3 regions of the Psychrobacillus sp. FSL K6-2836 genome follow, and region 1 is predicted to be linked to each of the others. Evidence: a T-box and tRNA genes for the amino acid it is inferred to sense, from the RefSeq annotation. Region 1 holds a T-box; the other regions hold tRNA genes.
The links. A T-box is a leader RNA that pairs with one kind of tRNA and senses whether it is charged. The one in region 1 lies ahead of ileS (isoleucine--tRNA ligase), so its partner is inferred to be a tRNA-Ile.
Positions count from the first base shown of each region.

Region 2: it encodes a tRNA-Ile, which carries the amino acid that the T-box ahead of ileS (isoleucine--tRNA ligase) is inferred to sense. The anticodon was not compared.
Region 3: it encodes a tRNA-Ile, which carries the amino acid that the T-box ahead of ileS (isoleucine--tRNA ligase) is inferred to sense. The anticodon was not compared.

Region 1 covers NZ_JBBOOM010000001.1:726,717-732,178, reverse strand. The annotation lists gene MKY37_RS03615 (YlmH family RNA-binding protein) at 1-607, shown strand, start outside; gene MKY37_RS03610 (DivIVA domain-containing protein) at 696-1,205, shown strand; T-box leader at 1,255-1,476, shown strand; gene ileS (isoleucine--tRNA ligase) at 1,551-4,307, shown strand; gene lspA (signal peptidase II) at 4,851-5,327, shown strand; gene MKY37_RS03595 (RluA family pseudouridine synthase) at 5,327-5,462, shown strand, end outside.
Region 2 covers NZ_JBBOOM010000001.1:3,235,392-3,240,853, forward strand. The annotation lists gene MKY37_RS15430 (nucleotidyltransferase-like protein) at 1-784, shown strand, start outside; rRNA gene MKY37_RS15435 (16S ribosomal RNA) at 1,254-2,807, shown strand; tRNA gene MKY37_RS15440 (tRNA-Ile) at 2,902-2,978, shown strand; tRNA gene MKY37_RS15445 (tRNA-Ala) at 2,995-3,070, shown strand; rRNA gene MKY37_RS15450 (23S ribosomal RNA) at 3,223-5,462, shown strand, end outside.
Region 3 covers NZ_JBBOOM010000001.1:2,096,235-2,101,696, reverse strand. The annotation lists rRNA gene MKY37_RS09745 (16S ribosomal RNA) at 1-1,196, shown strand, start outside; tRNA gene MKY37_RS09740 (tRNA-Ile) at 1,291-1,367, shown strand; tRNA gene MKY37_RS09735 (tRNA-Ala) at 1,385-1,460, shown strand; rRNA gene MKY37_RS09730 (23S ribosomal RNA) at 1,614-4,542, shown strand; rRNA gene rrf (5S ribosomal RNA) at 4,727-4,842, shown strand; gene MKY37_RS09720 (response regulator transcription factor) at 5,239-5,462, shown strand, end outside.

The DNA.
Region 1 (5,462 bases):
AGGTGCTCTAGAAGATGCGGAGAGAAAAAGAGTTCTGCTGTTCCCTTCTTATTATACTCCATCAGATAACGATTTCTCTATGAGAGTAGTAGAAGTCCATTATCCTACTAAATTCGTAACATTAAAGCATAAGGATGTTCTTGGTTCGATGATGTCACTTGGAATTGATCGTAGCAAGTTTGGTGATATACGAGTACAGGATGGTTCCATTCAATTCGTTGTTGCATTAGAGGTGTTGGACTATGTTCGTGCTAACTTTACATCCATTGGGAAAGTGAAAGTTCATATAGACGAAATAGAAGATCCAATCGATTACTTTGTCCAGCAGGAGGAATGGATAACTGAGACTTTAACGGTTAGTTCCCTGCGATTAGACACGGTGATTGCCTCGGTTTTTAATATTTCTCGTCAAAAATCAGCAACCCTTATTCAAAGTGGAAAGGTTAAAGTGAACTGGTCAGAAAAAGATCAGGTATCTCTTGAATTACAAGAACTGGATTTACTTTCTATAAGAGGGCATGGAAGAGTAAAATTAATCATGATTGAGGGAAGAACAAAAAAAGATAAAATCCGACTACAAATAGGTAGGTTAGAACTAAAAAGTTAATTTTTATAAGAATATTTCAAATTTAGATGTATTCACCTTCTTAGAAATGTATAATGATAGAAAGAATAGTAGTAAAGGAGATGTTAAAATGCCACTAACACCACTTGATATACATAACAAGGAATTTAGTAAAGGATTTAGAGGATACAATGAAGACGAAGTAAATGAATTCCTAGATCAAATTATGAAAGACCTTGAAATTTTGATGAAAGAAAAAAAGGAATTAGAGACAAAGCTTAAAACTTCAAGCGAAAAGGTTGGTCATTTTACTTCGATTGAAGAAACATTACATAAGTCAATTGTCGTTGCTCAAGAGGCTGCAGAGGAAGTCCGTCGCAATTCACAAAAAGAAGCGAAGCTGATTGTGAAAGAGGCAGAGAAAAATGCTGACCGAATTGTTAATGAAGCACTAACAAAAGCTAGAAGGATTGCATTGGAAATCGAGGACTTGAAAAAACAGTCAAAGGTTTTCCGAAATCGTTTTAAAATGTTAGTCGAAGCCCAACTAGACTTGATCAACACAGATGACTGGAACCATTTAATGGAATATGATGTGGATACAGAAGCGATTGATCGTATATCAGCCACGGAAGATTAACATCTCTTGACTCATAGGCATACTTTACCTATAATAATTTCATATCATATAATATGCGTAGAAAAAGACGTCTAAATTTGTTTTCGACATAGCGACTTGAGGGTGGTGAGAGCTCAGGAAGAGAAACTTATTTAGGATATCACTTTGGAGCAAGGGCACTGAACTTTAGTAAGTGTCTTCGGTTAATGCCCCGTTATGGCATTCTAAGCGGCGATTTTTAAGTTAAATCGCAAGTAGGGTGGTACCGCGAGCATAACTCCTCGTCCCTTTTTGGGATGTGGAGTTTTTTTGTTTTCGGCACACCTTAGACAGTACTCATGCTTTTATTAATCAGGAGGTAATAAGATGGAATACAAAGACACATTATTAATGCCAAAGACAGAATTCCCTATGCGCGGAAACTTACCAGTGAAAGAATTAGATATTCAAGCAAAATGGGCAGAGCAGGATATTTATAAAAAGGTACAGGATCATACAAAAGGTCGACCATTTTTTGTATTGCATGATGGACCACCATATGCGAACGGCGATCTACATATGGGTCACGCATTAAACAAAGTACTAAAAGATATGATTGTCCGTCACAAGTCTATGGCAGGTTTTCATGCCCCGTATGTTCCAGGCTGGGATACACATGGTCTTCCAATCGAGCAAGCACTAACGAATAAAGGCGTAAAACGTAAGGAAATGTCTTTAGCTGAGTTTAGAAAGCTTTGTGAAGAATATGCCTATCAACAAATTGACAATCAACGCTCACAATTTAAACGTCTAGGTGTTCGTGGTGACTGGGATAATCCATATGTTACATTGACTCCCGCGTTTGAATCACGCCAAATAGAAGTATTCGGTGCTATGGCTAAAAAAGGATATATTTATAAAGGATTAAAGCCAGTTTACTGGTCACCATCAAGTGAATCCGCATTGGCTGAGGCTGAAATTGAATATCAAGATAAAAAATCGCCATCTATTTATGTAAGCTTTGAGGTGACAGAGGGTAAAGGTGTGCTTGAAGAAGGAACGAAATTTATCATTTGGACTACAACACCTTGGACAATTCCTGCAAACCAAGCTATTTCTCTACATCCTAAAGTGGAGTACGCTGTTGTTAATACGAAAGGCTCTAATTTTGTTGTTGCATTAGATTTAGTAAAATCTGTAGCGGAAGAATTAGGCTGGGAAGAATATACAGTAGAACGTACGATTGAAGGGAAAGAAATGGACCGTCTGGTTGCTAAGCATCCATTATACGATCGTGATTCACTTATCATTTTAGGAGAACATGTAACAACTGAGTCTGGTACTGGATGTGTTCATACAGCTCCTGGTCACGGGGAAGATGACTTTTACGTAGGTAAAGCTTACGGATTAGATGTTCTTTGTCCAGTTGATGATCGTGGTGTAATGACTGATGAAGCACCTGGTTTTGAAGGGTTATTTTATGACACAGCCAACAAAGCAATTACAGAGGCGTTAGAGGCTGCTGGTGCACTTGAAAAACTTACATTCTTTACACATTCATATCCGCATGACTGGCGTACGAAAAAACCAGTTATTTATCGTGCTACAGCGCAATGGTTTGCTTCTATTGAAGCGTTTAGAGATGAATTGCTACAAGCAATTCGAGATACAAAATTCACACCTGCATGGGGAGAGACTCGTCTATTTAATATGATTCGTGATCGTGGAGACTGGTGTATTTCACGCCAACGTGTTTGGGGAGTTCCAATTCCAGTGTTTTATGGAGAAGATGGAGAACCAATTCTGACAGAAGAAACCATTTCTCATGTTTCTAAATTATTCCGTGAACATGGTTCAAATATTTGGTTTGAAAAAGAAGCGAAGGAATTATTACCAGAAGGATTTACACATATTGGAAGTCCTAACGGTATCTTTACAAAAGAAACAGATATCATGGATGTTTGGTTTGATTCGGGTTCATCTCATCAAGGTGTTCTAGAAGAACGTGAGGATTTAGTATTCCCAGCTGACTTATACCTAGAGGGGTCCGATCAGTATCGTGGATGGTTTAACTCTTCTCTAATCACTAGTACGGCTATGTTTGGTCACGCTCCTTATAAAGGTTTGTTAAGCCATGGTTTCACGTTGGATGGAAATGGTCGTAAAATGAGTAAATCATTAGGAAACGTTATTGTTCCTGCTAAAGTGATAAATCAGTTAGGTGCAGATATTGTACGTTTATGGGTAGCTTCCGTGGATTATACAGCTGATGTACGTGTTTCTGATGCGATCTTCAAACAAGTTTCCGAAGTATATCGTAAAATCCGTAACACATTCCGATTCTTACATGGTAATATCAGTGATTTCCATCCTGTTAATAATCGTGTGGAATTTAAAGATCTTCGTGAAGTAGATCAATATATGTACATGAAGCTTCAAGAAGTTATTACTAGTGTAAACGCTGCATATGATCGCTATGATTTTGCAAGTGTATACCATACAGTGAATAATTTTGTATCAAGTGAACTAAGTTCATTCTACTTAGATATTGCAAAAGATGTTGTATATATTTATGGAGAAGACCATCCAGATCGTCGTGCTATGCAAACAGTTATGTACGATACATTATTAGCGTTATTAAAATTAGTAACGCCGATCCTACCGCATACTACAGATGAACTTTGGGCTTATTTAGAGCATGAAACAGCGGAAAGCATTCAGTTAACAGATATGCCAGAAGCAGTAGATTATCCAGAATTCAAAGAGTTAGCAGCTAAGTGGGATAAAATTATGGAACTACGTGATGATGTATTAAAAGCATTAGAAGAAGCACGTAATGCAAAAACAATCGGTAAATCATTAGAAGCAAAAGTAGCTTTGTATGTAAATGATGATTATAGAGCATTATTTGAAACGGATGCGATTGACTTTGCACAATTGTTTATCGTTTCTAAGTTTGAATTAGGTGGTTCCACTTCTGAAGCACCAGCAGACAGCTTGGCATTAGAGCATGCTTCTGTTGTAGTAGAAAAAGCAGACGGTGAAAAATGTGAACGTTGCTGGACAATTTCCGAAACAGTTGGAACAAGCGAAGCACATCCAACTTTATGTGCACGTTGCGCAGAGGTTGTAGTGACATTGTAAACAAGTATAGAAAATGTGATCCGACTTTTAGTTGGATCACATTTTTTTCGGTCAGGGATAAGAATATTAGATATTGGTATGAAAATGAGGCTAATGATTTCCGTTTCAGGCGAACGCTTTCCGTGAGCGTTGCCTCAGCCTCCTCGCTTCGCTGTGGGGTCTTCGACTTGCACTCCAGTCAATCGGATAAGTAGTACTCATTAGGAAAATAAAACAAATTCTTATGGCTAAAGAATATAAGTATTCAAAGTAAATGAAGGTTAAGATCAAATTCTCATTTTATTATTTCTGTGATACTTTATAAAAAACTTCAATAATAGACTCACCAACTTCGTCCAACCACAAAAGTTAGTGTAAGAATATTTAAATGCTAGGCGGTGATGGTTCATCGCTCTCCCACGGAAAGCTTCCGCTCGTAACGGAAATCTATAGTATTTCTGATATCTCATAACTGTCTCTTTTACGAATGATAGGGTTCTGTGTTAAACTAATAGGAGAGTGTTCAATTTTGCTGAAAAGAATTTGTTATGTGGGGGAAATAATGTGTGGAAATTTTATGGACTGGCGGCTTTTGTCATTGCGTTAGATCAATGGACAAAATGGCTAGTCGTTAAAAATATGATACTTGGTGAACGAATTATTATGTGGGACCCTTACTTAGCGCTACTTTCTCATAGAAATAGAGGAGCAGCCTGGGGCATTCTACAAGGAAAAATAGGATTCTTTACCATTGTTACAATCATCGTCATCATTGGAATTATCTATTATTTTCATAAAGAAGCAAAAGGAAAGCCAATATTTCAGGCTGGCTTGATGATGTTACTTGGAGGAGCAATAGGGAATTTTATTGACCGACTTTGGAGAGGCGAAGTAGTAGATTTCGTCGATGTATTAATACCTATTATTAATTATGATTTTCCAATCTTTAACGTGGCGGATGCTGCACTAACTCTTGGGGTTATAATTATAATATTATTTGTATTTCAAGAAGAACGAGCTGAAAAGAAAAAGGTGAAGTAATGGAAGATTTAACATTTATCATTGAAAATGAACAAGCAAAAGAGCGTATCGATAAAGCAATCGCATCTTTTGAGTCTGATTGGTCCCGCACACAAATTCAAAACTTTATAAAAGATGGATTTGTAACTGTGAACA
Region 2 (5,462 bases), 2.5 Mb from region 1:
AGAGTTTAGTCCTATTACAGATATGTTTGATTCCATTTTATTTATCATAACGAAAGAATCTTCTGTACCTGTATTCACAAAGCATTATACGTATGGGGATAAAAAAACTGCACTTCATATAATTACGGAGAAGCAGCTAAGAAAGTGGTTATTGTTGGGGACTAATCCTAAAATGGTGGATTGGTTGATCAATGGTCGTGTGGTATTTGATAGAAATGAATATGTAGAAAGTTTGAAACAGGAGCTGTACGTATTTCCGATAAACGGTAGAAAAGCTCGTATGGGTATTGAGTTTGCAAAACTAACGAGAAGATATTTAGAAGGTAAATTATTTTTTGAACAACGTAACTATCTGGACGCTTATAATCATATGGTAGATTCTTTACATCATTTGGCTCGTCTAGCTGTTTTTGAAAATGGCATGCATCCAGAGGTGATGGTATGGAAGCAAGTAAAACAATTAGATCCTTCTATTTATAAATTGTACGATGAGTTAATCTCGAGTGAGGAATCTTTAGAAAAAAGATTAGAGCTTCTATTTTTAGCCAGTGACTTCTTGATCCATTCCCGAACAAAAGAAGGTGCAAAGCACATAGTAGAGGTATTAGGATTAAAAGAATTTTGGACCATCCAAGAAATTCATGAGCAAAAAGAACTTAAAAACTACTCTGTAGATTTAGAGGTTTTCATCGAGTTTCTAATAGATAAAGGATATATTTTAATTGAAAAGCAACAAACGAAAAGTGATGGGATCATGCATAGATACTATAAAGTAGTCCTATAGAGACAACATTTAAAAACGGACAATTAAATTTGTTCGTTTTTATTGTTGACATATTAATTTATTACGTGTTATTATAATAAGCGTCGTCAAAAGCACGGCGAACTATTTCAAATTAATATTAGCGAAAAAGTTTTTTGAAAAACTTCTTGACACTTACTTAGTACGATGGTAAATTAGAGAAGTCGCAAAAAACGACACAGCAAATTGAACATTGAAAACTGAACATGCAAAACGTTAAGACATACAGCTTACAACTAACTTGTTAGAATGATAAGCAAAACAATTTTGACATCATTTAATGATGATGCCAGCAAAACAAATGAGCTTTTAAACTAGTTCTATTCGCTGGATGACGAGACGTAGTGCAGTGCGAGGAAGCAATCGAGAGAGGGAAGGAACGTACTAGCGTACGTGACTGACCGAACGAGTGAAGCTGACAAAGCAATGTGCTGCGTAACGTCATCCAGATCTTATGGAGAGTTTGATCCTGGCTCAGGACGAACGCTGGCGGCATGCCTAATACATGCAAGTCGAGCGAATGACGAAGAAGCTTGCTTCTTCTGATTTAGCGGCGGACGGGTGAGTAACACGTGGGCAACCTGCCCTGTAGATTGGGATAACTCCGGGAAACCGGGGCTAATACCGAATAATCCATTTCCTCACATGGGGAAATGTTAAAAGACGGTCTCGGCTGTCACTACAGGATGGGCCCGCGGCGCATTAGCTAGTTGGTGAGGTAACGGCTCACCAAGGCGACGATGCGTAGCCGACCTGAGAGGGTGATCGGCCACACTGGGACTGAGACACGGCCCAGACTCCTACGGGAGGCAGCAGTAGGGAATCTTCCACAATGGACGAAAGTCTGATGGAGCAATGCCGCGTGAGTGAAGAAGGTTTTCGGATCGTAAAACTCTGTTGTGAGGGAAGAACAAGTACGAGAGTAACTGCTCGTACCTTGACGGTACCTCATTAGAAAGCCACGGCTAACTACGTGCCAGCAGCCGCGGTAATACGTAGGTGGCAAGCGTTGTCCGGAATTATTGGGCGTAAAGCGCGCGCAGGCGGTCCTTTAAGTCTGATGTGAAATCCCACGGCTCAACCGTGGAAGGTCATTGGAAACTGGGGGACTTGAGTACAGAAGAGGAAAGCGGAATTCCAAGTGTAGCGGTGAAATGCGTAGAGATTTGGAGGAACACCAGTGGCGAAGGCGGCTTTCTGGTCTGTAACTGACGCTGAGGCGCGAAAGCGTGGGGAGCAAACAGGATTAGATACCCTGGTAGTCCACGCCGTAAACGATGAGTGCTAAGTGTTAGGGGGTTTCCGCCCCTTAGTGCTGCAGCTAACGCATTAAGCACTCCGCCTGGGGAGTACGGTCGCAAGACTGAAACTCAAAGGAATTGACGGGGGCCCGCACAAGCGGTGGAGCATGTGGTTTAATTCGAAGCAACGCGAAGAACCTTACCAGGTCTTGACATCCCGCTGACCGCTCTAGAGATAGAGTTTTCCCTTCGGGGACAGCGGTGACAGGTGGTGCATGGTTGTCGTCAGCTCGTGTCGTGAGATGTTGGGTTAAGTCCCGCAACGAGCGCAACCCTTGATCTTAGTTGCCAGCATTCAGTTGGGCACTCTAAGGTGACTGCCGGTGATAAACCGGAGGAAGGTGGGGATGACGTCAAATCATCATGCCCCTTATGACCTGGGCTACACACGTGCTACAATGGACGGTACAGAGGGTCGCAACCCCGCGAGGGTGAGCAAATCCCATAAAACCGTTCTCAGTTCGGATTGTAGGCTGCAACTCGCCTACATGAAGCCGGAATCGCTAGTAATCGTGGATCAGCATGCCACGGTGAATACGTTCCCGGGCCTTGTACACACCGCCCGTCACACCACGAGAGTTTGTAACACCCGAAGTCGGTGGGGTAACCCTTACGGGAGCCAGCCGCCGAAGGTGGGACAGATGATTGGGGTGAAGTCGTAACAAGGTAGCCGTATCGGAAGGTGCGGCTGGATCACCTCCTTTCTAAGGATAATATCGGAATACAGATCTTTATCTGTATCTTAACGTTTTGCAGTTCAGTTTTGAATGTTCATATTTATATATGGAAATTCAAAGAGGGCCTATAGCTCAGCTGGTTAGAGCGCACGCCTGATAAGCGTGAGGTCGATGGTTCGAGTCCATTTAGGCCCACCATACCTTTTTAAATTTCGGGGCCTTAGCTCAGCTGGGAGAGCGCCTGCCTTGCACGCAGGAGGTCAGCGGTTCGATCCCGCTAGGCTCCACCAAATTTATAATTTGCTTCTGCGATTATTCGTCGCAAAGGGCAAAACCTTTGTTCTTTGAAAACTGGATAAAACGACATTGAAACAATAAACAACAAGAAATTCAAGTTGTGGTTACTTCGGTAATCATAACGTGTAAGACTTTTTAACTTTTAGGTTAAGTTAATAAGGGCGCACGGTGAATGCCTTGGCACTAGGAGTCGACGAAGGACGGCACTAACACCGATATGCTTCGGGGAGCTGTAAGTGAGCTTTGATCCGGAGATTTCCGAATGGGGAAACCCACTGTTCGTAATGGAGCAGTACATTTGCGTGAATACATAGCGCATCTGAGACACACCCAGGGAACTGAAACATCTAAGTACCTGGAGGAAGAGAAAGAAAAATCGATTCCCTGAGTAGCGGCGAGCGAAACGGGAATAGCCCAAACCAAGAGGCTTGCCTCTTGGGGTTGTAGGACACTCTACATAGAGTTACAAAGGAATGAGTTAGACGAAGCGATCTGGAAAGGTCCGCAGGATAGGGTAAAAGCCCCGTAGTCCAAAATTCATTCTCTCTTGAGTGTATCCTGAGTACGGCGGAACACGTGAAATTCCGTCGGAATCCGGGAGGACCATCTCCCAAGGCTAAATACTACCTAGTGACCGATAGTGAACCAGTACCGTGAGGGAAAGGTGAAAAGCACCCCGGAAGGGGAGTGAAATAGATCCTGAAACCGTGTGCCTACAAGTAGTTAGAGCCCGTTAATGGGTGATAGCGTGCCTTTTGTAGAATGAACCGGCGAGTTACGATTACATGCAAGGTTAAGTTGAGAAGACGGAGCCGCAGCGAAAGCGAGTCTGAATAGGGCGAATGAGTATGTGGTCGTAGACCCGAAACCAGGTGATCTACCCATGTCCAGGATGAAGGTAAGGTAACACTTACTGGAGGTCCGAACCCACGCACGTTGAAAAGTGCGGGGATGAGGTGTGGGTAGCGGAGAAATTCCAATCGAACCTGGAGATAGCTGGTTCTCTCCGAAATAGCTTTAGGGCTAGCCTCAAACGTTAGAATCTTGGAGGTAGAGCACTGTTTGGACTAGGGGCCCATCCCGGGTTACCGAATTCAGACAAACTCCGAATGCCAATGATTTATGTTTGGGAGTCAGACTGCGAGTGATAAGATCCGTAGTCAAGAGGGAAACAGCCCAGACCACCAGCTAAGGTCCCAAAGTATTTGTTAAGTGGAAAAGGATGTGGCGTTGCTTAGACAACCAGGATGTTGGCTTAGAAGCAGCCATCATTTAAAGAGTGCGTAATAGCTCACTGGTCGAGTGACGCTGCGCCGAAAATGTATCGGGGCTAAACAAATCACCGAAGCTGTGGATTGATACCTTTGGTATCAGTGGTAGGAGAGCGTTCTAAGGGCGTTGAAGTCAGACCGGAAGGACTGGTGGAGCGCTTAGAAGTGAGAATGCCGGTATGAGTAGCGAAAGACGGGTGAGAATCCCGTCCACCGTATGACTAAGGTTTCCTGAGGAAGGCTCGTCCGCTCAGGGTTAGTCGGGACCTAAGCCGAGGCCGATAGGCGTAGGCGATGGATAACAGGTTGATATTCCTGTACCACCAAACCACCGTTTGAGTAATGGGGGGACGCAGAAGGATAGGGTAAGCATGCTGTTGGTTATGCATGTCCAAGCAGTAAGGTGTGAATGTAGGCAAATCCGCATTCTATAACATTGAGCTGTGATGGCGAGGACGTATGTCCGGAGTTCCTGATTTCACACTGCCAAGAAAAGCCTCTAGCGAGGTGATAGGTGCCCGTACCGCAAACCGACACAGGTAGTCGAGGAGAGAATCCTAAGGTGAGCGAGAGAACTCTCGTTAAGGAACTCGGCAAAATGACCCCGTAACTTCGGGAGAAGGGGTGCTCTTTAGGGTGAATAGCCTTGAAGAGCCGCAGTGAATAGGCCCAGGCGACTGTTTAGCAAAAACACAGGTCTCTGCAAAACCGTAAGGTGAAGTATAGGGGCTGACGCCTGCCCGGTGCTGGAAGGTTAAGAGGAGTGCTTAGCGCAAGCGAAGGTGCGAATTGAAGCCCCAGTAAACGGCGGCCGTAACTATAACGGTCCTAAGGTAGCGAAATTCCTTGTCGGGTAAGTTCCGACCCGCACGAAAGGCGTAACGATCTGGGCACTGTCTCAACGAGAGACTCGGTGAAATTATAGTACCTGTGAAGATGCAGGTTACCCGCGACAGGACGGAAAGACCCCGTGGAGCTTTACTATAGCTTGATATTGAATTTTGGTGCAACTTGTACAGGATAGGCAGGAGCCATAGAGCCCGGAGCGCCAGCTTCGGAGGAGGCGTCGGTGGGATACTGCCCTGGTTGTATTGAAATTCTAACCCATACCCGT
Region 3 (5,462 bases), 1.4 Mb from region 1:
GCAGCAGTAGGGAATCTTCCACAATGGACGAAAGTCTGATGGAGCAATGCCGCGTGAGTGAAGAAGGTTTTCGGATCGTAAAACTCTGTTGTGAGGGAAGAACAAGTACGAGAGTAACTGCTCGTACCTTGACGGTACCTCATTAGAAAGCCACGGCTAACTACGTGCCAGCAGCCGCGGTAATACGTAGGTGGCAAGCGTTGTCCGGAATTATTGGGCGTAAAGCGCGCGCAGGCGGTCCTTTAAGTCTGATGTGAAATCCCACGGCTCAACCGTGGAAGGTCATTGGAAACTGGGGGACTTGAGTACAGAAGAGGAAAGCGGAATTCCAAGTGTAGCGGTGAAATGCGTAGAGATTTGGAGGAACACCAGTGGCGAAGGCGGCTTTCTGGTCTGTAACTGACGCTGAGGCGCGAAAGCGTGGGGAGCAAACAGGATTAGATACCCTGGTAGTCCACGCCGTAAACGATGAGTGCTAAGTGTTAGGGGGTTTCCGCCCCTTAGTGCTGCAGCTAACGCATTAAGCACTCCGCCTGGGGAGTACGGTCGCAAGACTGAAACTCAAAGGAATTGACGGGGGCCCGCACAAGCGGTGGAGCATGTGGTTTAATTCGAAGCAACGCGAAGAACCTTACCAGGTCTTGACATCCCGCTGACCGCTCTAGAGATAGAGTTTTCCCTTCGGGGACAGCGGTGACAGGTGGTGCATGGTTGTCGTCAGCTCGTGTCGTGAGATGTTGGGTTAAGTCCCGCAACGAGCGCAACCCTTGATCTTAGTTGCCAGCATTTAGTTGGGCACTCTAAGGTGACTGCCGGTGATAAACCGGAGGAAGGTGGGGATGACGTCAAATCATCATGCCCCTTATGACCTGGGCTACACACGTGCTACAATGGACGGTACAGAGGGTCGCAACCCCGCGAGGGTGAGCAAATCCCATAAAACCGTTCTCAGTTCGGATTGTAGGCTGCAACTCGCCTACATGAAGCCGGAATCGCTAGTAATCGTGGATCAGCATGCCACGGTGAATACGTTCCCGGGCCTTGTACACACCGCCCGTCACACCACGAGAGTTTGTAACACCCGAAGTCGGTGGGGTAACCCTTACGGGAGCCAGCCGCCGAAGGTGGGACAGATGATTGGGGTGAAGTCGTAACAAGGTAGCCGTATCGGAAGGTGCGGCTGGATCACCTCCTTTCTAAGGATAATATCGGAATACAGATTTTTATCTGTATCTTAACGTTTTGCAGTTCAGTTTTGAATGTTCATATTAATATATGGAAATTCAAAGAGGGCCTATAGCTCAGCTGGTTAGAGCGCACGCCTGATAAGCGTGAGGTCGATGGTTCGAGTCCATTTAGGCCCACCATACCCTTTTTTTGTTTCGGGGCCTTAGCTCAGCTGGGAGAGCGCCTGCCTTGCACGCAGGAGGTCAGCGGTTCGATCCCGCTAGGCTCCACCAAAAATTTATAATTTGCTTCTGCGATTATTCGTCGCAAAGGGCAAAACCTTTGTTCTTTGAAAACTGGATAAAACGACATTGAAACAATAAACAACAAGAAATTCTGTTGTGATTATTTACGTAATCATGACGTGTAAGACTTTTTAACTTTTAGGTTAAGTTAATAAGGGCGCACGGTGAATGCCTTGGCACTAGGAGTCGACGAAGGACGGCACTAACACCGATATGCTTCGGGGAGCTGTAAGTGAGCTTTGATCCGGAGATTTCCGAATGGGGAAACCCACTGTTCGTAATGGAGCAGTACATTTGCGTGAATACATAGCGCATCTGAGACACACCCAGGGAACTGAAACATCTAAGTACCTGGAGGAAGAGAAAGAAAAATCGATTCCCTGAGTAGCGGCGAGCGAAACGGGAATAGCCCAAACCAAGAGGCTTGCCTCTTGGGGTTGTAGGACACTCTACATAGAGTTACAAAGGAATGAGTTAGACGAAGCGATCTGGAAAGGTCCGCAGGATAGGGTAAAAGCCCCGTAGTCCAAAATTCATTCTCTCTTGAGTGTATCCTGAGTACGGCGGAACACGTGAAATTCCGTCGGAATCCGGGAGGACCATCTCCCAAGGCTAAATACTACCTAGTGACCGATAGTGAACCAGTACCGTGAGGGAAAGGTGAAAAGCACCCCGGAAGGGGAGTGAAATAGATCCTGAAACCGTGTGCCTACAAGTAGTTAGAGCCCGTTAATGGGTGATAGCGTGCCTTTTGTAGAATGAACCGGCGAGTTACGATTACATGCAAGGTTAAGTTGAGAAGACGGAGCCGCAGCGAAAGCGAGTCTGAATAGGGCGAATGAGTATGTGGTCGTAGACCCGAAACCAGGTGATCTACCCATGTCCAGGATGAAGGTAAGGTAACACTTACTGGAGGTCCGAACCCACGCACGTTGAAAAGTGCGGGGATGAGGTGTGGGTAGCGGAGAAATTCCAATCGAACCTGGAGATAGCTGGTTCTCTCCGAAATAGCTTTAGGGCTAGCCTCAAACGTTAGAATCTTGGAGGTAGAGCACTGTTTGGACTAGGGGCCCATCCCGGGTTACCGAATTCAGACAAACTCCGAATGCCAATGATTTATGTTTGGGAGTCAGACTGCGAGTGATAAGATCCGTAGTCAAGAGGGAAACAGCCCAGACCACCAGCTAAGGTCCCAAAGTATTTGTTAAGTGGAAAAGGATGTGGCGTTGCTTAGACAACCAGGATGTTGGCTTAGAAGCAGCCATCATTTAAAGAGTGCGTAATAGCTCACTGGTCGAGTGACGCTGCGCCGAAAATGTATCGGGGCTAAACAAATCACCGAAGCTGTGGATTGATACCTTTGGTATCAGTGGTAGGAGAGCGTTCTAAGGGCGTTGAAGTCAGACCGGAAGGACTGGTGGAGCGCTTAGAAGTGAGAATGCCGGTATGAGTAGCGAAAGACGGGTGAGAATCCCGTCCACCGTATGACTAAGGTTTCCTGAGGAAGGCTCGTCCGCTCAGGGTTAGTCGGGACCTAAGCCGAGGCCGATAGGCGTAGGCGATGGATAACAGGTTGATATTCCTGTACCACCAAACCACCGTTTGAGTAATGGGGGGACGCAGAAGGATAGGGTAAGCATGCTGTTGGTTATGCATGTCCAAGCAGTAAGGTGTGAATGTAGGCAAATCCGCATTCTATAACATTGAGCTGTGATGGCGAGGACGTATGTCCGGAGTTCCTGATTTCACACTGCCAAGAAAAGCCTCTAGCGAGGTGATAGGTGCCCGTACCGCAAACCGACACAGGTAGTCGAGGAGAGAATCCTAAGGTGAGCGAGAGAACTCTCGTTAAGGAACTCGGCAAAATGACCCCGTAACTTCGGGAGAAGGGGTGCTCTTTAGGGTGAATAGCCTTGAAGAGCCGCAGTGAATAGGCCCAGGCGACTGTTTAGCAAAAACACAGGTCTCTGCAAAACCGTAAGGTGAAGTATAGGGGCTGACGCCTGCCCGGTGCTGGAAGGTTAAGAGGAGTGCTTAGCGCAAGCGAAGGTGCGAATTGAAGCCCCAGTAAACGGCGGCCGTAACTATAACGGTCCTAAGGTAGCGAAATTCCTTGTCGGGTAAGTTCCGACCCGCACGAAAGGCGTAACGATCTGGGCACTGTCTCAACGAGAGACTCGGTGAAATTATAGTACCTGTGAAGATGCAGGTTACCCGCGACAGGACGGAAAGACCCCGTGGAGCTTTACTATAGCTTGATATTGAATTTTGGTGCAACTTGTACAGGATAGGCAGGAGCCATAGAGCCCGGAGCGCCAGCTTCGGAGGAGGCGTCGGTGGGATACTGCCCTGGTTGTATTGAAATTCTAACCCATACCCGTAACCCGGGTAGGAGACAGTGTCAGGCGGGTAGTTTGACTGGGGCGGTCGCCTCCTAAAGTGTAACGGAGGCGCCCAAAGGTTCCCTCAGAATGGTTGGAAATCATTCGAAGAGTGTAAAGGCAGAAGGGAGCTTGACTGCGAGACCTACAAGTCGAGCAGGGTCGAAAGACGGGCTTAGTGATCCGGTGGTTCCGCATGGAAGGGCCATCGCTCAACGGATAAAAGCTACCCCGGGGATAACAGGCTTATCTCCCCCAAGAGTCCACATCGACGGGGAGGTTTGGCACCTCGATGTCGGCTCATCGCATCCTGGGGCTGTAGTCGGTCCCAAGGGTTGGGCTGTTCGCCCATTAAAGCGGTACGCGAGCTGGGTTCAGAACGTCGTGAGACAGTTCGGTCCCTATCCGTCGTGGGCGTAGGAAATTTGAGAGGAGCTGTCCTTAGTACGAGAGGACCGGGATGGACACACCGCTGGTGTACCAGTTGTTCTGCCAAGAGCATCGCTGGGTAGCTATGTGTGGACGGGATAAGTGCTGAAAGCATCTAAGCACGAAGCCCCCCTCAAGATGAGATTTCCCATTACGCAAGTAAGTAAGATCCCTCAAAGACGATGAGGTAGATAGGTTCGGGGTGGAAGCGTGGCGACACGTGCAGCTGACGAATACTAATCGATCGAGGACTTAACCAAATTTGTTTCAGTTCCAATGTCGTTTATCCAGTTTTGAGTGAACAAACACTCTATATATGAGGGTTTCAAGATACAAGCAGTGCTAGGAAACAAGTGAGAGAAAGAAGGAACGTACTAACGTACGTGACTGACGGATCGAATGAAGTTGACAACGCAATGCGCCGTATATTGAAAGCCGAATGAGTCTAGTGATGATGGCGAAGAGGTCACACCCGTTCCCATACCGAACACGGAAGTTAAGCTCTTCAGCGCCGATGGTAGTTGGGGGTCTCCCCCTGTGAGAGTAGGACGTCGCTGGGCACCAAAGAAAAGTCGTTACCGAATTATCGGTAGCGACTTTTTTTATTTGTAGAGTAATTCAGCCCTGTTGGGAATTAATCACTGTTGATTTGGTATTAAAAAGAACGACAGCTGACGAATCTCAGTTGGTTGCTATCGAGGATTAAATAGTTGATCTACTCCACTTACTTACAAACAAACTCTCTTTTATTGTATAGTGTACACTTTTAATTCGTAGAATAAATTATCTATGATTGCACTAGATTAGCATGAGGTAAGTGGTATTAAACTAAGTAGAGGTCCATAATAGTAATTGTACAAAAGTAAATAAACTAAACAATAGGAGCCACAACAATATAAATCACTTGCCGAATGGGAAAGAAGGAGACACAATATAGGTGAAGAGGGGGGTTATATGTGGTTGTAATATTAGCAGTAGATGATGATATGCATACGTTAGAGTTAATATCAATTTTTTTATCAAACACAGGGTATCGAGTTGTAAAGGCAAGAAATGGGAAAGAAGGGTTAGCATTAATCGAAAAGGAAATGCCTGATCTTGCAATAGTTGACGTGATGATGCCAGAGATGGATGGTTTAACGCTAACAAAGATTATTCGAGAACAGTATGATTTTCCAAT